DNA from 3 places in the Symbiobacterium turbinis genome. Region 2 is predicted to be linked to each of the others. Evidence: riboswitches for the same ligand, from Rfam matches in the RefSeq annotation. Region 2 holds a riboswitch; each other region holds the start of a gene.
What was found. A riboswitch is a leader RNA that binds a small molecule or an ion and turns the genes downstream of it on or off. The one in region 2 is predicted to bind S-adenosylmethionine.
Positions count from the first base shown of each region.

Region 1 (6,963 bases), 1.0 Mb from region 2:
GGGAACGCCCGGAGGGCGCCACCGAGGAAGACGCGGTGGCCGAGAACCTGAAGGCGGTGCGCGACCGCTGCCCCGACGCGATCCTCTTCCTGATCAAGGCGGCCGACGTCGACGTATGGATCAACGAGGACCTGGAGCGGGTGGCCGCCCTGCGGGGGGCCATCTCCCGGCGGCACGGGTTCGAGCCGCCGGTGATCGGCGTGCTGACCCAGGTGGACCTGCTGGCCCCGGCCGACGTGGCGGAGCCTCCGTACGACGATCCGGAGAAGCAGGCCAACATCGCGCTGGCCCGGGAGAAGCTGGCGGAGCGGATGGCGCGGGCGTTGGACCGGCCGATCCGGGTCTTCGCCACCTCCGCGTACATGCGCTACCGGGACGGCGAGCTGGTGGTGGACCGCCGGTGGGGGATCGACGAGCTGGTGACCTACCTGGTGGAGACCCTGCCCGGCGAGGCGCAGCTCACCATGGGGCGGGTGGCCGGGGTCAGGCAGGCCCAGACCAAGATCGCCGCGGCCCTCATCCAGTCCACCGCCTCGGCGGCCGGCGCCCTGGCGGCGACGCCGATTCCCCTGGCAGACATGCCCATCCTCACGGGCATGCAGGTGCTGATGGTCACCGGCATCGCCTACCTGGCGGGGCGGCGGCTCTCGCGGGAGGCGGCCCTGGAGTTCATCGGCGCCCTGGGGGTGAACGTGGGCGCGGGCTTCGCCCTGCGCGAGCTGGCCCGGGGGCTCTCCAAGTGGCTGCTGCCCGGCGGCGGCTCCCTGATCTCGGCCGGCGTGGCCTACTGGGGCACCTACGCCCTCGGGCAGGCCGCGGTGGCCTACTACGTTGAGAACCAGCCGATCGAGGCCGCCCGGAAGCTGCTGGAGCAGGGCAGGGAGAAAATCTTAAGGAAGCCGTAAGATTTACGTTGCGCCCGCTGTAAGAACCAGGCGGTAGGCTGGAGGCAGGATGGGGTGACGGTCGATGGCGGATCCGCTGATTCTGGTGGTGGACGACGAGCAGGCGATTGCCGACCTGATTGAGATCCACCTGCTCGCTGAGGGCTACCGGGTGCGCAAGGCCGACAATGGCGCAGATGCCCTGCGCATCGTGGCCGAGGAGGATCCCGACCTGGTGGTGCTGGACATCATGATGCCCGGCATGGACGGCCTGGAGGTCTGCCGGGCGATTCGGCGGGAGCGCAACGTGCCGATCCTGATGCTGAGCGCCAAGTCGGAGGACGTGGACAAGATCCTCGGCCTGAAGACCGGCGCCGACGACTACCTGACCAAGCCGTTCAACCCGCTGGAGCTGACGGCCCGGGTGAAGGCGCAGCTCAGGCGGTACCTCGCCCTGAACCCGGCGTCAGCCATGGCCAGGGAGGCGGGGGTCATCGCCGTCGGCGGCCTTCGCATTGACCAGCGGGGCCGGTCCGTTACGAAAGACGGGCGCGAGATCGCCCTCACGCCCACGGAGTACGACATCCTGGTGCTGCTGGCGTCGCACCCGGGGCGGGTCTTCAGCTCGGAGGAGATCTTCGAGCGGGTCTGGAAGGAGCGCTACTTTCAGTCCAACAACACGGTGATGGTCCACATCCGCCGGCTCCGGGAGAAGGTCGAGGACGACCCCAGCCATCCCACCCTCATCCGGACCGTCTGGGGGGTTGGCTACAAGATTGAGAGCTAGAAACGCCCTGAGCCTTCGCTGGCAGATCGTCCTGACGTTTTTGGCCAGCGGCGTCCTGGCGGTCGGCACGACCGTCGTGCTGCTCTTCATGGCGGCGACGGTGGGCAGCATGCTCCAGCCGCTCAACTTCATGTTGAATTTCCTGGCGAGCACGGTGGGCGTCTGGCCGGTAATCTTCGCGGTCACCGTCGTGCTGCTCTTCGTCTGGTACCTGCTGCTCAGCCAGCCGATGATCCGCTACATCGAGGCATTGAGCCGGGCGACGAACGAGGTCGCGCAGGGCAAGTACGATGTAACGCTGCCGCCCCGGGGCGCTGATGAGCTGGGCATCCTGGGGCAGAACCTGACGGCCATGGCGGAACAGGTGAAGCTCTCCCTCGTCCGGGAGCGGCAGGCGAACCAGGCCCGGTACGAGCTCATCACCGCCGTCTCCCACGACTTGCGGACGCCGCTCACCTCGGTGCTGGGCTACCTGCAGCTCATCGACGAGGACCGCTACCGCGATGAGGTGGAGCTGCGCTACTACGTGGACATGGCCTACGAGAAGTCCAAGCAGCTCAAGCGGCTGATCGACCAGCTCTTCGAGTTCACCCGCACCAGCCACGGGGGCATCGTGCTCCGCCCGGTGGCCATCAACCCGGCGGAGCTGCTGGAGCAGGTGGCGGAGGAGTTCGTGCCCGCGCTGCGTGAGGCGGACATGGAGTACCGGCTCCGGCTGCCGGAGGAGCGGGCGACGATCCACGCCGACCCCGACCTGCTGGTGCGGGTGTTGGAGAACCTGATCTCCAACGCCATCCGCTACGGGCGGGAGGGCAAGGTGGTGGAGCTGGAGCTGGAGGTGCGCCGGGCCGAGCGGGCGGCGCTCCTGCGCGTGGCAAACCGGGGCAGTCCGATTCCGGCGCACCAGCTGGAGCACATCTTCGACAGCTTCTACCGGGGCGAGCGCTCCCGCTCGGGCCGCACCGGCGGCGCCGGGCTGGGGCTGGCCATCGTGAAGAACATCGTCACGCTGCATGGCGGCACCGTGCGGGCGATTAACGAGACTGACCGCACGGTTTTCGAGGTGCGGCTGCCGATGGGGGCGCCGGCGGGGCTTGCAGGGCCCGGCTAGCCCAGGTGCGGAGGGATATAGAGCCCCAGGAAGACCGGCACCGCCAGGTTGCCCAGGTCGACGAGGACGTGGGACGCCAGGGCCCACCGGAGCGTCCCGGTCCGGCGGTAGGCGGCGGCCCAGGCGGCGCCCATGAGCAGGAGGGCGGCCAGGGCCGCCCCGTCGCGGTTGGCAACCGAGAAGACGCCGGCCACCAGCGGGTGAAACGCCACGAAGAGCGCAGTGGAGTAAGCCGCCCCGGCCCACGCGGGCCAGTGGGCGGTCGCGTCCAGCAGGAGCCCCCGCCAGTAGAACTCCTCGAACCACGGGTTCATGAGGGCGAACAGCAGCCAGGCGACCAGGATGGTGGGATCCGCCAGCAGGTGCAGGTTCTGCAGCAGGATCGGCAGGGGGATGAGGCCGACGAGCAGGGCCAGCGCCGTCCAGCCCCGGGCCCCGCGGGCGAGGGCGGTCCAGCGTCTCAGGGATCCGGGCTCACGGCCCAGGGCGATGGCGCCCCCAAGGAGGCCCCAGTAGAGCAGGACCGTCGGCGCCCAGCCCCAGGGGCCCAGCGCGCGCAGCGCAACCCGGGCGGCGACGTGGCAGGCGGCGATGATGAGGATCGGGGAGAGGATCAGGTACCGGCGGTTCATCGTGGCACCTCCTTCGTGGCGGTGGCACCCGCGTGACATAACAGCATAATATTGTTACGAGGCGGAATTGGCAATACCAGGTCTCTGGCGTGCGCCCGCCCGTACGGCGGCGGGTTCGCCTGGCGCGGGATGCGGGGCGGGCTGCGGCGCCGCGGTATGCCGGCTTCTGTAACCTTAAGGAACTCGTAAGATATAGGTGAACAGGAAGCAAGGTCCCTGCGGTACGGTAGGGGTATCAAGCTGGATGGAGGATACCCCTGGTGTACAGTCGCAGATGGCTGCTTCCGCTGCTCCTGTTGCTTGCTCTCCCACTCACCGTCTGGGGTGCGCTGCCGACCGCGGCGGTGGATCCTGGGCGGGACGTGCAGGCGATCGGCCGCTGGATCCGGGACCGGCAGGATCCGGCGGCGCCCGCCCCGCAGTCTCCTTTCGCCTGGCCGGCTCCCGGGCACACCGAGATCACGTCGGACTACGGCTTCCGGCTGCACCCGGTGCTGAAGCGGCTCCGGCTGCACGCAGGCGTCGACATCGGCGCACCCGAGGGGGCGGCTGCGGTCGCGTGCTTCGACGGCGTCGTGATCGCCGCAGCAGAGCTCCCGGCTTACGGGCAGGTCGTCGTGCTGGACCACGGTGGGGGGCTGGCCAGCGTCTACGCCCACCTGTCGGCGATCGCCGTGGAGGAGGGCGACCGGCTGCAGCGCGGCGACGAGGTGGGGCGCATCGGCGCGACCGGTCAGGTGACGGGCCCGCACCTGCACTTTGAGCTGTGGCAGGGCGGCGAGCCGGTGGATCCCCTGCGCCTCGCGAACCTGGCGGGCTTGCCCTAGGGAGTGGGGGTTGCTATACTGTCCCCAAACAATTCAATACCCGCTCGATTCATCGAGAGTGGCGGAGGGACTGGCCCCATGATGCCACGGCAACCGCTCCGGTCTGGAGAACGGTGCCAAGTCCAGCGGACGTCAGGTCCGAGAGATGAAGCGTGCGCAGCAGTCGGCTGTCTGCGAACCCTTCGTTCTCGAAGGGTTCTTTATGTCTAAAGAGATAAGGAGGGAGCGCCATGGCCCGCTTGATGCACAGGCTGCAGCAGGGCGCGTTCTGCGTCACGGTGGAGATCGACCCGCCCAAGGGGGCGAGCGTCACGAAGACATTGGAGCGGGTACGGCGCTTCGGCGACCGGGTCGATGCGGTGAACGTGGCGGACTGCCCGATGGCCAACGTGCGGATGAGCCCCATCACCCTGGCCCACCTGCTGCAGCGGGACGGCCAGGTGGAGGCCATCTTCCACCTGACCACCCGGGACCGCAACGTCATCGGCCTGCAGGCCGAACTGCTGGGCGCGGCGGGGCTGGGGGTCCGCAACATCCTGGCCCTGCGCGGCGACAACCCGGAGCAGGGCGACCACCCCGGCGCCCGGGGCGTGTTCGAGGTGGACACCATCGGGCTGATCCGGCTGGCGGCCACGCTGAACCGGGGGCAGACGCTCGCGGGTGGCGCCCTGGAGCAGGGCACCGACTTCGCCATCGGCTGCGCCTGCAATCCGGCGGCGGAGGACCTGGAGGCCGAGGTCTCCCGGCTCGAGCAGAAGGTGGAGGCCGGGGCACACTTTGCGCAGACCCAGCCCATTTACGACCCCCGTCAGCTGGAGCGGTTCCAGGCGAAGCTGGCGGGCCGGGTGAAGATCCCGATCCTCTACGGCATCCTGCCGCTGAAGAGCTATGAGTTTGCCGACCGGCTGAACCGGACCGTGCCGGGCATCGTCATCCCCGACTGGGCCCTGGAGCGGATGCGGGGCAAGGGCGAGGAGGAGGGGCTGCGGCTCGTCGCCGAGCTGCTGCGGGAGATCGGGCCCCACGTTCACGGGGTGCACATCTTCCCGATGAACAGCGCAAAGCGGGTCGTGGCGGTCCTGGATATCATCGACGAACTGGGACTGCGCCAGTCGGCCCGCGCGGGGGTGTAGGCAAGCTGCAGCACACGATTCTGCGCCCGGCCGTGGACGAGCTTGCGGCTCCGCTTCCCGAGGTGCTCCGCCTGCTGGGCTACCGGCAAGGGCGCACGCGGCTTTCCCAGCGTGATCTGGCCCTGGTGGAGCGAGGCCTCGCCCTGGCGCGGGAGGCGGCGACGCCGGCCGCCAGTGTGGCCTACTGCGCCGTCACCGTGGAGGGGGATGGGGTCCGCGCCGGCGTGCCGGGGATCGGGTGGCGCTCCCGCAGCCTGGCCCGGCTGCTGGCCGGGGCCGACGGCGTCTCGCTGGTGGCGGCCACCCTGGGTCCGGGCGTGGACGAACTGACTCGGGATCTGTTCGCACGGGACGAGTACGCCCTCGCCGCGGTGGTGGATGCGGCGGGCTCGGTCCTGGTGCAGGGGCTCGCGGAGTGGGTGCGGGAGGCGCTGCTGCACCGGGCTGGTCTTGCACACGCCGGCGCCGGTCAGGTCGGCGTGAAGCTGACGCCGCTGTACGGCCCCGGCTACGGCGACTGGCCGGTGGAGGAGCAGATCGGGCTGGTGACCCTGGCGGGCGGCCCGCAGATCGGCCTTAGTTGCACGCCGACGTGTTACCTGGTGCCGCAGAAGTCGCTGGTGGGTCTGATCGGGTGGCTGCCTCCGGAAGGGCGGGACTGGTCGCCGGTGGGCTGCACCCGCTGCACGCTGGTGGACTGTGCGTACCGGGTGGGGAGACGGTAGATCCACCTCGGGTTTGCCGCCGTTCCGGCTGCCCGTGCCCCGGGGGTGGCGCTGCTCGTTGAATCGGACTCCGGACTTAGCATGCACGCCGTAACTACCCTCGGCCGTGCCGCGGACGAACTGCGGCGAGTTGCGACTTCGCCCGCCGGCCAAGTGGAAATCCACCGCAGTTCGCACGCTTCGCCCGACTTCTACACGGGCTAGCGACTCGGGCCATGGCTCGTCGTTGCGGACCAAGTGCGTCCAATCTCGACTTCGCCCGCTGGCCAAGTGGAAATCCGTCGCACTTCGCACGCGTCGCTCGACTTCTACACGGGCCAGCGACTCGGGCCATGGCTCGTCGTTGCGGACCAAGTGCGTCCAATTTCGACTTCGCCCGCTGGCCAAGTGGAAATCCGTCGCACTTCGCACGCGTCGCTCGACTTCTAAACGGGTCGGCGACCCGGCCCAGGGCTCGCCGATGGCGGAAGGCACCAGTGTAGCGGCGGGCAAGGTGCTTCTGGAGGCTCCCCCGAGTGGGAACCGCAAGTTTTACGCTTTGGTCCGAAGGCGGAAGCGAAAAAGTGGCGGTTCCGGGATGGCCCCGGCGGGGTTGGATGCCTGCGTACTCGTTCGTGGCTCCAGTGCGCCGCTGCGGATCGACCGCTAGGCGACATAAGATGGCTGCTAGGTTGACGTAATGCGTCGTTGGGGCGTGGGCCACAGGTTTCTGGGGGCCGCTCCCGAGTGGGAACCGCAAGTTTTACGCTTTGGTCCGAAGGCGGAAGCGAAAAAGCGGCGGTTGCGACGAGGCGCCGGAGTGGCGAGGGGAACGCTGCTACTGGCGGCACAGTCAGAAACCGGGGCGATCGCCGGCGTCGGGGA
Region 1 is NZ_AP042433.1:2,010,859-2,017,821, reverse strand. Features, by position in the region: gene ACZ45O_RS09595 (GTPase family protein) at 1-905, shown strand, start outside; gene ACZ45O_RS09590 (response regulator) at 970-1,671, shown strand; gene ACZ45O_RS09585 (HAMP domain-containing sensor histidine kinase) at 1,661-2,782, shown strand; gene ACZ45O_RS09580 (CPBP family glutamic-type intramembrane protease) at 2,779-3,414, opposite strand; gene ACZ45O_RS09575 (M23 family metallopeptidase) at 3,675-4,241, shown strand; SAM riboswitch class I at 4,288-4,393, shown strand; gene ACZ45O_RS09570 (methylenetetrahydrofolate reductase) at 4,472-5,374, shown strand; gene ACZ45O_RS09565 (hypothetical protein) at 5,407-6,099, shown strand.
Region 1: another riboswitch for S-adenosylmethionine. It lies ahead of ACZ45O_RS09570 (methylenetetrahydrofolate reductase); the one in region 2 lies ahead of metK (methionine adenosyltransferase).

Region 2 (6,963 bases):
CGGTCGGGCCGGTGAGGAAGGATGCGTCGCCCTCGTAGGGACGGTAGTTCTGCTGGATGAAATCGCGGGTGTCGATATGCCGCTGCCAGCGGCCGGGCTTGAAGCCAGTCCAGGCTGTCATCTTGGGCCTCCTCCCTGGTGAAAACAGCTACAATTCACACGTGGTCCGGCGAAATGTCGTTTTTCGCCGGTGAAATGTCGTTTTTCGGCGGTGAGTTGCAGCTGGACTGTACACTACCTATGTTAGGACCCGGGTAGGAGGCTGGCTATTGTTCTCGGGAATGATTTCACATGGAGTGCGAAAGTCTATATCCCTACGCATTAAAGTACCATTGGGCCGGGTGGGTGTACGGGTATGGCCAGCCGAAATGCGGGTGCGACCAGTCAAATGCAGGTGAGACTAGCTGAAATGCAGGTGTGATTAAGCCGAAATGTAGGTGCGACCAGTCGAAATGCATTAAGAACGGGGAGCGGACAGCCGCTCCCCGCAATTGGTTCTAGCAACTCCCGAGGTTGGGGTGGTTGAACGTGAAACCCCCGCCCCAGGGATCCTGCTCAAAACCCAGTTCCGCGCCCTGGAACCAGTGGGCAACCCGCTGCTCCAGGTAGACGCGCACGTCACCTTCGACGATGGTTACGTCGGTGTCTCTCGGCTCTTCCAGAGCCAGGCCCAGGCTGGGGCCGCCTCATCCAAAACCCTGAACGTAGATGCGGAAGCCGACGTTTTCCGGCTTGCCTTCCAGGCGCCGGGCGATTTCGGCGGCGGCCTCCGGGGTAACCGTGATCACTCTGCAACACCTCCGCGGTATATCCCATACCCCGTAGGGTTATGGTAGCGTTCAACGCGGCTTGCGTCAAGCCCCGGTTGCGGGCCAACAGCCGGGTGCAGGACAGGCCGGGACCGGGAAGGAGCCGGTGCAGAACGAGCCAGGATGCGGCAGCAGAAGGGTACAGGACAAGCCGGGAACAGGCAGCAGAAGGGTGCAGCATGCGCCGGGGGTCGAGAGGAGAAGGGGGCCGTTTGGGGAATACTCAACATAAGAATTCCCGGAGATTAGGGGGCGTATCCACTGGACATCAGGCAGATCATGGAGATCATCCCGCACCGGTACCCGATGCTGATGATCGACCGGGTGCTGGAGCTCGAGCCCGGCAAGCGGGTGGTCGCGGTCAAGAACCTGTCCATGAACGAGCCGGTCTTTCAGGGGCACTACCCGGGCAACCCCATCTTTCCCGGCGTGCTGATTCTGGAGGCCATGGCGCAGGCGGGCGCGGTGGCGGTGCTCTCGCAGCCCGAAAATGCCGGGAAGGTGCCGCTGTTCGCCGGCATCGACGAGGCCCGGTTCCGCCGGCCGGTGCTGCCCGGCGACCAACTCCGCCTGGAAGTGGAGATGGTGGCCATGCGCCGCGGCCTGGGCATCGGGAAGGGGAAGGCCTTTGTGGGCGACGAGCTGAAGGCGGAGGCCACGCTGAAGTTCGCGCTGGCTGACGCGCCCGGGGAAACGCACGCCCAGTAGTCGTCCTTGACACCCATTGGGAGCGGTGGTATCCTATTCGCAACTGAATACTCTTATCAAGAGAAGCGGAGGGAACTGGCCCAATGAAGCTTCGGCAACCAGCCTGCGTGAGCAGGTAAGGTGCCAAGTCCAGCCGGGCACACTACCGGAAGATAAGAGGGAAGAGCAGTGTCATCCACCCTCTTCGCGTGTGAAGAGGGTGTTTTGATGTGTAATCGCCTGGCCGGTTTCAAGCCGTCAGAGGAGGTAGATAATCAGATGTTTGAGCAGAAGGGGCGGTACCTCTTCACCTCTGAATCCGTCACCGAAGGGCATCCGGACAAGATGGCGGATCAGATCTCGGACGCGGTGCTCGACGCGATCCTGGCGCTCGACCCGAGGGCCCGCGTCGCGTGCGAGACCATGCTGACCACCGGGTTGGTCATCGTCACCGGTGAGATCACCACCACCGCGTACGTGGACATCCCCAACCTCGTGCGCGACGTGGTGCGCGACATCGGCTACACCCGCGCCAAGTACGGTTTTGACGGTTCGACGTGCGGGGTGATGACGGCCATCGACCCGCAGTCTCCGGACATTGCGCAGGGCGTGGATGTGGCGATCGAGGTGCGGGGCGAGGTGACCGAGAAGGAGCTGCGAGCTCGGCGCCGGCGACCAGGGCATGATGTTCGGCTTCGCCTGCGACGAGACCCCCGAGCTGATGCCGATGCCCATCAGCCTGGCTCACCGCCTGGCAAGGCGGCTGGCCCAGGTGCGCAAGAACGGAACGCTGCCCTATCTGCGGCCTGACGGCAAGACGCAGGTGACGGTGGAGTACGTGGACGGCCGGCCGGCGCGCATCGACACCATCGTCATCTCCACGCAGCATGACCCGGATACCACGCAGGAGCAGATCCGCAAGGAGGTCATCGACTACGTCATCCTCGACGTGGTGGACCGCAACCTGATCGATGACCGCACGCGCTATTTCATCAACCCGACCGGCCGCTTCGTGGTGGGCGGCCCGCAGGGCGACGCGGGGCTGACGGGCCGGAAGATCATCGTGGACACGTACGGCGGCTACGCCCGCCACGGCGGAGGGGCCTTCTCGGGCAAGGATCCGACGAAGGTCGACCGGTCCGGCGCCTACGCGGCGCGCTGGGTCGCCAAGAACATCGTGGCGGCTGGGCTGGCCTCCAAGTGCGAGGTGCAGCTGGCCTACGCCATCGGCGTGGCGCAGCCGGTCTCGATCCTGGTGACCACCTTCGGCACGGGCAAGCTGCCCGACGAGCGGCTGGCCGAGCTGGTGCGGGAGACCTTCGACCTGCGCCCGGCCGCGATCATCCGCGATCTCGACCTGCGCCGTCCCATCTACCGGCAGACGGCCGCTTACGGCCACTTCGGCCGTACCGACCTCGACCTGCCGTGGGAGCGCACCGACCGGGCGGCGGTGCTGCGGGAGAAGGCGGGCCTCTGATTCGGGATGTTTCAGGGCCGGAACCGAGGCGATTCCTCGGTTCCGGCCCCTTTTTGCGCCCGGGACTCCGGGGAAGGCCATGTGTGCCCCGTGCTCCTGCGCCGTCATATTCTGGCTCGCAGGAGGGGGTGGCGGTGCGGGAGGGAGCGTTCTTCTGGGGGTTGCTGGCCCTGGCGGCGTACGGCCTGGTGAGCGCCGTGACCCACGTGGCGGAGCTGATCGGGCGGATGCGGACGGAGGATGAGTCTGTGGCCTACGTCGTGCTGGTGCGGGACCAGGCGGACCGGATCGAGGACGTGCTGGGCCGGATCGCCCGGGAGGCGGACGGCGAGCTGGTGCTGGTGGATCTCGGCTCCCGGGACGAGTCGGCCGCCATCCTGACCCGGCTCGCCCAGCGGTACGGATGTGCCCTGGTCCTGCAATCCGGTCGCCTCACGCGCCAGGAGGCCGTGGCCCGGGCCGTGGCCGCCGCGCAGGCGTCGAAGGTCGTGGTCGTGGATCTGGACGCCTGCCTGGAAAAAGAAGGATAACATTACCCCCGCGGCGAACTCCGCCCGGGGGTGATGGCGTTGCTGCGCACGATCGTCGAGGGGCTGGTGACCATCCTGTGGCCGCAGCGGACCACCTGCATCACCTGCGATGGCCCGCTTCCTGCAGTCTTGCCGCCGCTGGCCTCGGTGGCGGAGACCGTTCCCGTCTGTGACAGCTGCTGGGCGGCCATGCCCTTCACCCTGGACATGCGGCTCTGCATTAACTGCAGCCGCCCGATCCGGGGTGGCTGGGGGCTGTGCGCCGAGTGCGTCTTCACCCCGTCGTACGGCCGGGTCTGGGCCCTGGGGCTGCACAGGGGTGTGCTGCGCGAGGCGATTCACCACGTGAAGTTCAGCGGGCGGCAGGCGCTGGGCGTCGCCCTGGGGCGGTACCTGGCGGAGATGGTGGAGGAGACGCCCGATGTAATCGTGCCGATCCCGCTGCATCCCATCCGCCAGCGGGAGCGGGGGTACAACCAGGCTGCGTGCATCGCCCGGGGGCTGGCCGAGGCGCTGGGCGCGCCGGTCGCAGAAGACGACCTGGTGCGGCTGCGCGCGACCGGGCACCAGACCCGCCGCCACCGGGACGCCCGCTGGCGGAACCTGGCCGGCGCCTTCGGCGTGCGCCGGGGGAGCGAGCCGGCCTGGACGGGGCGGCACGCGCTGCTGGTGGACGACGTGCTCACGACCGGCGCCACGGCGGCAGCCGCGGCGGAGGTGCTCTGGGCGACTGGCGCCCGCGCGGTGAACCTGGCGGTGCTGGCCGTGTCGGACAAACCGGTTCCCGCGGCGTAACGCCCTACTCCGACTCCGGCACGCGCAGCGCCCGGAGCAGTTCGGCCGGCAGCGACGCAGCCGGCTGGGCGGCCTGCCGGTTGGCGGCCACCACCTCGTCGTAGATCTCCTTGCGGAGGATCGTGACGGACTTGGGCGCGACGATGCCCAGGCGCACCACGGCCTGGGGGCCGGTTCCGCGCACCTGAAGGACCTTGATCTCGATGTCGTCGCCGATCAGGATCGACTCCTCGAGTCGTCTGGTGAGCACGAGCATCATGGGGCCTCCTCTGCCGGGTTTCGCTTTGCCTCTCCGAAAAGGGGCTCGCGGATGCGGTACTGCTCGTCGGCCAGGATCACCTGGCGGCCCTTGCGGGTGAAGGGGTTGAAGAGCAGCGGGGCCCGCAGGTTGGCCGTCGCGGCCCGGAAGTCCTGCGGGGGGACGTTGGCGATGGCGTAGAGCAGCACCTGGTCGGGGCTCTCTGCGCCCACGGCGGCCAGGTCCTCGGCCGGGATGTCCGGATTGTACTGCGGGAAGAGCGCGAAGGGGAACACCAACGTGAAGCCAACGTTGGGATCATCGGCGGCCACCAACTGCTTGAACACGTCGCCCGCGCCGGGAATGTCCACAACCATGAAGCGCTTGAGGCCGGGGAAACCGTAAATCCCTGCGGGAAACTCAAAGATCTTGTCCATTTCTAGAGCCCTCCGTCGCTCAGTTCCAGTCTGTGCCCGATTTTCTTCCTTTAGTAGATACTGTTCGGCGCGACCCGGGGTCACGCCTGCACGCGTCCACATGGTTATCCCCACGCGCGAAGCTTATGACAGGCGTTATCAACAGACTTATCCCCATTACCCACATACAGGATAGGCACAGACTGTGCATAAATCGGCCTCGCCGGGGGCGAGGATGAGACCAGAAGTGGTGTACAATATTAGTAGCAGAGGCCGCGCAGGTGGCAGGGAAACGGCATGCTCGGAGGGAAGAGAGTCATAACCCTGAGAAGGGCCCGGCAGGGCCCGACGAACTGGGAGGAGTTGGGGCCATGCAGGTTGCGGTACGCGGTAAGAACATCGAGATCACCAAAGCGCTCCGCGAGTATGTCGAGAAGAAGCTTGGCAAGATCGAGAAGTTCGTCGACCATCCGATCAAGGCACAGGCGAATCTCTACGTGGAGCGCGGGCGGCACATCATCGAGGTCACCGCAGAGTTGAACGGGTGGATCCTGCGGGGGGAGGAGGCCACCAACGACATGTACGCCTCCATCGACCTGGTGGCCGATAAGCTGGAAAAGCAGGTGCAGCGGTATCGCGCCCGGCTCCGCCGGCGCACGGGGGCGGGTCCGGCCCAGGCCGCCGTGGCCTCAGCCGGGGAGGAGGACCTGGACGCCGAACTGGACGGCAAGGTGGTCAAGACCAAGCGGTTCCCCGTGAAGCCGGTGACGGTGGACGAGGCGATCCTCCAGATGGACCTGCTCTCGCACGACTTCTTCGTATTCGTGAACAGCGACACCGGCAAGGTGAATGTGCTCTACCGTCGCCACGACGGCGACTACGGTCTCCTGGAGCCGGAATACTAAAAGTGGGTGTTCCAGCCCCGCCGCCGATCCGGCGACGGGGCTGTCCTGTGTGGGAGGCATTCGGGTGCGCACGGCAGCGATCATCTTCGAAGGCGGCCCTCCGGCGGAGAACCCGCTGCAGGAGAGCCTGGTTGGGCTGCGCCACGCGGTGACCCTGGACACGGTGGCCAAGTTCTGCGCGGCGGGGCTCGATCAGGTGGTGCTGGCCACCAACCACGGCGCGCTGGCGGAGGCGGCCGCCCGGCTGGGGGCCCGCATTTTCGACACGCGGGGGTCCTCGTTTCACTTCGGGCGCAGCCTCCGGCAGGCGGTGCGGGAGAGCGGCGCAGACGCGGTCATCTACCTGAGCGGCGCGGCGCTGCCGCTGATCGGCCAGGAGGAGATCGCCTGGATTCGCGCGGCCCTGAGCCGGAATGAACCGACGGTGGTGGTCAACAACGTCCAATCCGTCGATCTTGTGGCCTGGCAGCCGGCCGCACACCTGGAGCGGGTCGACCCGCCGGAGAACGACAATTTCCTGGGCTGGCTGCTGCGGGAGACCGGCATGGAGCGGGTGCTGCTCCCCAACAGCGCGGCGGTCAACTTCGACCTGGACACGCCGACCGACTACCTGATCCTGGCGCTCAGCGGCCGGGGCGGCCCCAGGGCGCGGGCGGCCCTGCGGGCGGCGGCCTGGCCGGACGCGCGCCTGCGGGCTGCGGCCGACGTGCTGGCAACGGAGCTTCCCGAGGTGGCCCTCATCGGCCGGGTGGGCTCTGCCATCATGGAACACTTCAACCGCAACCTGCCCGTGCGGCTGCGGGTGTTCTCGGAGGAGCGGGGCATGAAGGCCCTGGGGCGGGAGGCTGCGGGGCTGGTGCGCTCGGTGGTGGCCGACCTGGTGGAGGACCTGGGGCCGGAGCGGTTCTTCGCCCGGCTGAGCGAGACGTGCGACGCGGCCTTCTTCGACACGCGGGTGCTCTTTGCCAACCGGGGACGGCGGGTGAGCGAGTGGGACCGGTTCCAGTCTGATCTGGGCGCGGTGGAGCGCATTGAGGATCCCTTCGTGCGGGCGTTTACCCGGGCGGCTGTACAATGCCCGATTCCCGTGGTGCTCGGCGGCCACT
Region 2 is NZ_AP042433.1:3,059,009-3,065,971, forward strand. Features, by position in the region: gene pflB (formate C-acetyltransferase) at 1-121, opposite strand, end outside; gene fabZ (3-hydroxyacyl-ACP dehydratase FabZ) at 1,071-1,517, shown strand; SAM riboswitch class I at 1,568-1,676, shown strand; partial or broken gene metK (methionine adenosyltransferase) at 1,776-2,973, shown strand; gene ACZ45O_RS14700 (glycosyltransferase) at 3,108-3,503, shown strand; gene ACZ45O_RS14705 (ComF family protein) at 3,543-4,298, shown strand; gene csrA (carbon storage regulator CsrA) at 4,303-4,554, opposite strand; gene ACZ45O_RS14715 (flagellar assembly protein FliW) at 4,554-4,973, opposite strand; gene hpf (ribosome hibernation-promoting factor, HPF/YfiA family) at 5,324-5,857, shown strand; gene ACZ45O_RS14725 (hypothetical protein) at 5,922-6,963, shown strand, end outside.

Region 3 (6,963 bases), 1.8 Mb from region 2:
AGTCCACCTTCATCCGCCGTCTTGCCGAGCAGGTCATCCTTCCGAACATTGAAGACGAGTACGAGCAGGCCCGCATCCGCGACGAGCTGCCGCAGTCCGGGAACGGCCGGACCATCATGACGGTCGAGCCCAAGTTCGTGCCCGACGAGGCGGTCGAGCTCACCCTGGGCGAGGGGCTGACGGTCAGGGTGCGGCTCGTCGACTCGGTAGGCTACGCCGTGGAGGGCGCCCTGGGCTACCTGGATGAGGACGGGTCGCCCCGCATGGTGCGCACGCCGTGGTTTGAAGGCGAGATCCCGTTCCACGACGCGGCCGAGATCGGCACCCGCAAGGTCATTGCCGAGCACTCCACCATCGGCCTGCTGATGACGACCGACGGCACCATCACCGACCTCGCCCGGGGCAAGTACCTGGAGGCCGAGGAGCGGGTGGTGGCCGAACTGCAGTCCCTGGGCAAGCCCTTCGTCATCGTTCTGAACACCACGCGGCCCTACGCGCAGGAGACCATGGAGCTCGCCGGCGAGCTGGAGGTCAAGTACAACGCGCCCGTCATCCCGGTCGATGCCAGCGAGCTGACCCAGGATGACGTCCACCTCATCCTTGAGCAGGCGCTCTTCGAGTTCCCGGTCCGGGAGGCCAACATCGCCCTGCCCCGGTGGGTGGAGGAGCTGGACAGCGCCCATCCGGTGCGCGCCCAGTTCGAGGAGGCCATCGCGGAGGCGCTGCAGGGGATTCAGAAGATCCGCGACGTCGACGCCGCGGTGGAGCGGCTGAGCTCGTACGAGTTCATGGCGGCCGTCAACCTGCAGTCCATCGACATGGGGGCCGGCGTCGCCCACGTGCAGACCGAGGCCCGCGACGACCTCTACTACCAGGTGCTGGAGGAGATCACGGGGGTGCCCCTGGAAGGGAAGCACACCATGGTCCGGCTGCTCCGGGAGTATACCGAGGCAAAGCGGGAGTACGACAAGATCCGGGACGCCCTGGAGGATGTGAAGGCGACCGGCTACGGCGTCGTGACCCCGGCCATCGAGGACATCACCTTCGAGGAGCCGGAGCTGGTGCGGCAGGGCATCATGTACGGCGTGAAGCTCCAGGCCACGGCTCCGAGCCTGCACTTCATCCGCGCGGACATCTCCGCCGAGGTGACGCCGATCATCGGCACCGCCAAGCAGGGCGAGGAGCTGGTTCAGTACCTGCTGGACCGGTTCGAGGACGACCCGCAACAGCTCTGGGAGTTCGACATCTTCGGCAAGTCGCTGCACGAGCTGGTGCAGGAGGGCATCCGGGCCAAGCTGCACCGCATGCCCGACGACGCGCAGGTGAAGCTGCAGGAGACGCTCAGCCGCATCATCAACGAGGGATCAGGCGGGCTGATCTGCATCATTATCTAAGTCGGGAGGGGGGCATCGCCCCCCCTCCCGACTTACCGGGCACCGGAGCTGCTTCGGAGAAGGGGCAGATCCGGCCCGCCCCTGCGGAGGCGGCCTACTTCTTGGTGATCCGCACCTTCCAGGCCTCCGGCCCCTGCTCCTCGTACTCCCATTCAAACTGGCCGGTGAGCTCGGCGGCGAACTGGTAGTACAGCGGCTTGGGGTCGTGGTCGTTGATGAGGCGCATCGCCTCACCGGGGGCCAGCGACTCGAAGGTCTGGAAGATCAGCGGGTGCCGCTGCGCGGGCGGAATCTCGCGAACATCGAGCTCTTTGAGAGCCATGTACCCACACCACCTTTGCCGTTTCTCGCCCTCTATGGTACCCGCTTTCACCCAGGAAAAAGTGATCCGTATCACCGTTCCATGGAAACGAAACCGGCAAGGCGCTTTTCTCGAGGCAAACACTGATCCTGGTATTGACAGCGGTACCGGACTCATGCTACCATCTTCCTCAAACTTCATACGGCGTCCGTCCGGAAGCTTCTTCCGGCGGCTCTTATCCAGAGAGGTGGAGGGAACTGGCCCGATGAAACCCGGCAACCCAGGCGCGTGGCGGCGTCTGAAGGTGCCAATTCCACCGGCGGCAGCCCGCCGGAAGATAAGAGAGCGGATCCACTGAGCAATCCAGCGCTTTGCCAGCCGCTCCCTTATCGGGAGCGGCTTTTTCGATGGTCGGAAATGCGCATGCGTCAGGGGAGGAGTACGCATGCAGTCGTGCTGGGGGGCGTCTCGTTCCTGGGGTTCCTGGCTGTGGTCTGGTGGGGGCTGCATCAGCCACGACACTGACCAGCGCAGCGGCTCTCCTGGGGGTGCAGGCCCTGAACCTGCCCATGCGGGAGACGACGCTTGCCCCGGGCCTCCTGGTACTGGGCGTTGGGTTTGCCGGTCAGGCTCTGGGAATGCTGAGTGCAGCGGCATCCATAAAGTGATGGGGATAGAGGGGGTGGGGGCGTGACCGCGGCAACAGTGTCCACCTTGCTGTCGCGGCGGCAGTACGCACGGGTGGCGTTTCCGGACTTCCCGCTGGTTCTGGAGAGCGGTCGGACCCTCACGGCGGTGACCCTCTGTTACGAGGTCTTCGGTCGGCTGAACGCGACGGCCGACAACGCCATTCTGGTCTGCCACGCCCTGACCGGGGACAGTCACGTGGCCGGCCGGTACAGGCCGGACGACCGGAAGCCGGGCTGGTGGGACGACGCGGTGGGGCCGGGCAAGGCCCTGGATACCGACCGGTACTGCGTGATCTGCTCCAACGTGCTGGGCGGCTGCCAGGGTTCGACGGGGCCCGGGTCCGCGAATCCCGAGACCGGCCGGCCCTACGGTCTGGACTTCCCCGTCGTCACCGTCCGCGACATGGTCCGCGCCCAGGCCAGGCTGCTGGACCTGCTCGGGGTAAGGCGGCTGGTGGCGGTGGTGGGCGGCTCGCTGGGGGCCATGCAGGCGCTGGAGTGGGCAGCGACATATCCGGACCGCATGCGGGGCATCATCCCCATCGGCGGCGCGGGCCGCTTTCACCCGCAGGGCATCGCCTTCAACGAGGTGCAGCGGCAGGCCATCCTGAACGACCCCGACTTCCGGGGCGGGCAGTACTACGGCACGCCGGGCCCTGTGCGGGGGCTGGCCACGGCCCGCATGCTGGGCATGATCACCTATCGGTCCGACGAGTCGATGTGGACCCAGTTCGGCCGAGACGTTCTCGGCGGGGTCAGCCCACTGGAGCAGGGCTTCGGGGTCGCCTACCAGGTGGAGTCGTACCTGCACTACCAGGGGCAGAAGCTGGTGGAGCGGTTCGACGCCAACTCGTACCTCTACCTCACCCGGGCGATGGATCTGATGGACCTGGGACGGGGACGGGGCTCCTACGAGGCGGCCCACGGGCTGATCAAGGCGAAGGTGCTGGCCATCGGGATCCGTTCGGACCTGCTGTTCCCCCCGTACCTGCAGCAGGAGACCGTGGAACTGGTGCGGGCGGCCGGCGGCCAGGCGGAGTACCTGGAGATGGACTCGCCCTGGGGGCACGATGCGTTCCTGGTGGATTTCGCGCTGATCGAGCAGCCGATCCGGCGCTTCCTGCAGGAGCTGGAGGCGGCAGACGGCTCGGAGGCGTAGACGCTCCTGCAGGGCAGGTGTATAATTAAGGTATTATACCTCCACGTGGTGGAGAGGAGGTGGGATCCATGGACAACTCGGGGAAAGCTGGCAAACGGGCTGTCCGGACCGCTCGCGTGGCGCGCGGAGCCCACCTCGTGAGCGCCTGACCTCGCAGAGACACGCTGGTTGATAGAGGAGGAGAGGGCGCTCTTGGGTATTGTCGTGCAAAAGTTTGGCGGCTCGTCGGTTTCCACCGCCGAGAAGTACCGCCGGGTGGCCAGGCGCATCGCCTGGAAGAAGAAGCAGGGAAATGACGTCGTGGTCGTGGTCAGCGCCCCGGGGGACATGACCGATGAGCTCATCGACCGCGCCCGGTCCATCACGGACCGGCCGTCGCCCCGTGAAATGGACGTACTGCTGGCCACCGGTGAGCAGGTCTCCATCGCGCTGCTCACCATGGCCCTGCACGAGCTGGGGGTCGACGCGGTGTCGCTCACCGGGCCCCAGGCCGGGGTGCAGACCGACGACCATCATCGGGCTGCGAAGATCCTGAACATCGACACCGCCCGCATCCGGCGGGAGCTGGGTGAGGGCAGGGTGGTCATCGTCGCGGGCTTCCAGGGGCTCGACGAGCACGGCGACATCACCACGCTCGGCCGCGGCGGCTCTGACGCCTCGGCGATCGCCCTGGCGGCCTACCTGGAGGCGGATGAGTGCCAGATCTTCACGGACGTGGACGGCGTCTACTCCGCCGACCCGCGACTGGTGCCCACCGCCGGCCGGCTGGATGAGATCTCGTACGACGAGATCCTCGAACTGGCCGCCGCCGGGTCGCAGGTGATGCAGCTGCGGTCCGTGGAGCTTGCGAAGCAGTACGGCGTAGAGTTTGAGGTACTTAGTTCCCTCGCCCCGCTGCCCGACGAGGGCGGCGAAGAGCGGGGCACGAAGGTGGTGGCAAAGTTGAGCCCGAACAACCGCCGCGTTGTCTCCGGCGTGGCTGTGGATTCGAAGGTGGCGCACATCACGCTGCTGGGCCTGCCCGACAGGCCGGGCGTGGCGTATAAGGCGTTCAAGGCCCTGGGCGACGCCCGCATCAACCTGGACATGATCGTGCAGTCGGCAGGGACCGGCTGTGGCAACGGCCCGACTGCGGACATCTCGTTCACCTGCGCCCGCGATGACCTGGACGTGGCGCTGGAGGTCTGCAACTCGCTCCTGCCGGAGTTTCCCGGCGCCCGGGTCGTCTACGACACCGACGTGGCCAAGGTCTCCATCGTCGGCTCCGGCGTCGCCTCCAACTACGGCGTCGCGGCGAAGATGTTCGAGGCCCTGGCGGAGAAGGGCATTAACATCGAGCTGATCACCGGCTCCGAGATCAAGATCTCCTGTCTCGTGCGCGCCTCTCAGGCGATGGAGGCCGTGCGGGCGGTGCACGACAAGTTCCAGCTGGGCAAGCTGGAGCCGATCGTGGAATAGTGTACAGCGCGTCAGGCGGCGGGTCCCGGCCAGGGGACCCGCCGCTCGCGCATGCGGCGTCTGCGCGGCGTGGAACCGCGCTCGCAGGAGCTTGCGGGAAAGTGTCGAAATCCTCGCAACGGCGTTCAGACACGCCAACATCATGGGAGGTGGATGACATGGGCGAACTGCTCACGCCCGCGTCCCTGCTGGAGATGATGGAGGGCAACCGCCGGCTGACCCTCCGCACGATCGAGGCGTTTCCCGAGGAAGCGCTGTTCCGCTTCAAGGCCGCTGAAGCGATGAGGCCCTTCGCCGACATGGTGAAGGAGATCCTGGACATCGAGGACGGATACGTGCGCGGGGTGGCCACGGGGGAGTGGGTCTTCAATCCCCACAAGGGGCTGAACACCAAGCAGGCGCTGCTGGATGCCTGCGCCGCCGTGCGCAGGCGGACGCTGGAGCTGTGGCCCAAGATCACCGTGGAGCGGCTGCTGGCCGAGGAGAGCGACCCCTTCTTCGACCCCACGCCGCAGACCAACCTGAGCCGTTTCATCTACGCCCTGGAGAACGAGATCCACCACCGGGGGCAGGGCTACACCTACCTGCGCATGCTGGGCATCGAGCCGCCGCCCTTCTACGAGCGGTAACATTTGAGCGGAAAACCTTGCGGTCCGGCCGGTTTGATCCGGCCGGACCGCCGCGCGCCGGACCGCGGGCCTCTACGGTCGGCCGCAAGACGCAACATGCGCCGCGCTGTGACGCAGGTGGGCTGAGCGCCGCCGGGCGGGCGGTGCTCAGCCCACAGGGGTGATGGCTCGTGAAAGGGGAGAGGGACTAGCGGAACGAGCGCACGGCTTCCGCCAGCACCTCGGTCCCCAGCGCGATCTCCTCCAGCGACGTGAATTCCGCGGGGTTGTGGCTCAGGCCGTCCTTGCTGGGGACGAAGAGCATTGCCGTCGGCGCGATGCGGGCCACGTACATGGCGTCGTGCCCCGCGCGGCTCACGGTGCGCAGGTAGGGAATGCCCTTCTGCTCGCACGCCTGGCAGAGCCGTTCCACCATGCCGGCGTCCAGCGTGACCGGCGCTTCCTCGGAGAGGGTCTCGATCTCGATCTCGATCCCCCGCCTGGCCGACACGTCCGCCACCAGCTTCCGGAAGCCGTCGGTGACCCGGCCGATGCTCTCCTTCTCGATGCCGCGGATATCGACCCCCAGCTCCACCTCGCCGGGGATGACGTTGATGGAGACCGGCTTCACGCTGAAGATCGTCGCCGTGGCCACCACCGCGTCGCCGACCTCCTTGGCAAGACGCTCCAGCCCCAGCACGAGCTCTGAGGCGGCCACGAGGCCGTCCTTCCGCCGGCCCATCAGGGTTGCGCCGGAATGGGCGGCCGTGCCCTTGACGAACACCTTGTAGCGGGAGGGCGCCGCGATGTGGCTGACCACGCCGACCGGCTTTTCGGCGTAGAGCAGCTCGGGCCCCTGTTCGATGTGCATCTCGAAGAAGCCGGCAATGGGACCGAAGTCCCGGGGACCGTCGACAAGATCGTACCCGGCGTTCTCCTGCAAGGCCTGGCCGAAGGTGATGCCGTCGCGGTCTGCGTAGGCCATCAGCTCATCCTCGGGGATCACGCCCGCCAGGGCCTTCGAGCCCAGCGTCGCCCGGCCCCAGCGGGAGGACTCTTCCGACGTGAAGTTGACGACCCCGACCGGCACCCGCGGCAGTTGGCCGTCCTCCTTCAGCGCCCGGATGACCTCCAGCGCGGCGACCACGCCGACCACGCCGTCGAAGCGGCCCGCGTTGGGCACGCTGTCCAGGTGGGAGCCCATCAGAAGGGCGGGCCGGTCCCACTCGCCCAGGACAGCGGCGATGTTTCCGAAGCGGTCAATGCGCACCTCAAGGCCCTCGGCGCGGCAGAGCTCAATAAAGTGGGCCCGCGCCGCGCGGTCCTCCGGCGTCAAGGCCAGCCGGGTGACGGC
Region 3 is NZ_AP042433.1:1,026,228-1,033,190, forward strand. Features, by position in the region: gene spoIVA (stage IV sporulation protein A) at 1-1,394, shown strand, start outside; gene ACZ45O_RS04895 (DUF2249 domain-containing protein) at 1,489-1,716, opposite strand; SAM riboswitch class I at 1,928-2,039, shown strand; gene metX (homoserine O-acetyltransferase MetX) at 2,386-3,543, shown strand; gene ACZ45O_RS04905 (aspartate kinase) at 3,736-5,001, shown strand; gene ACZ45O_RS04910 (DinB family protein) at 5,160-5,630, shown strand; gene ACZ45O_RS04915 (M20 family metallo-hydrolase) at 5,818-6,963, opposite strand, start outside.
Region 3: another riboswitch for S-adenosylmethionine. It lies ahead of metX (homoserine O-acetyltransferase MetX); the one in region 2 lies ahead of metK (methionine adenosyltransferase).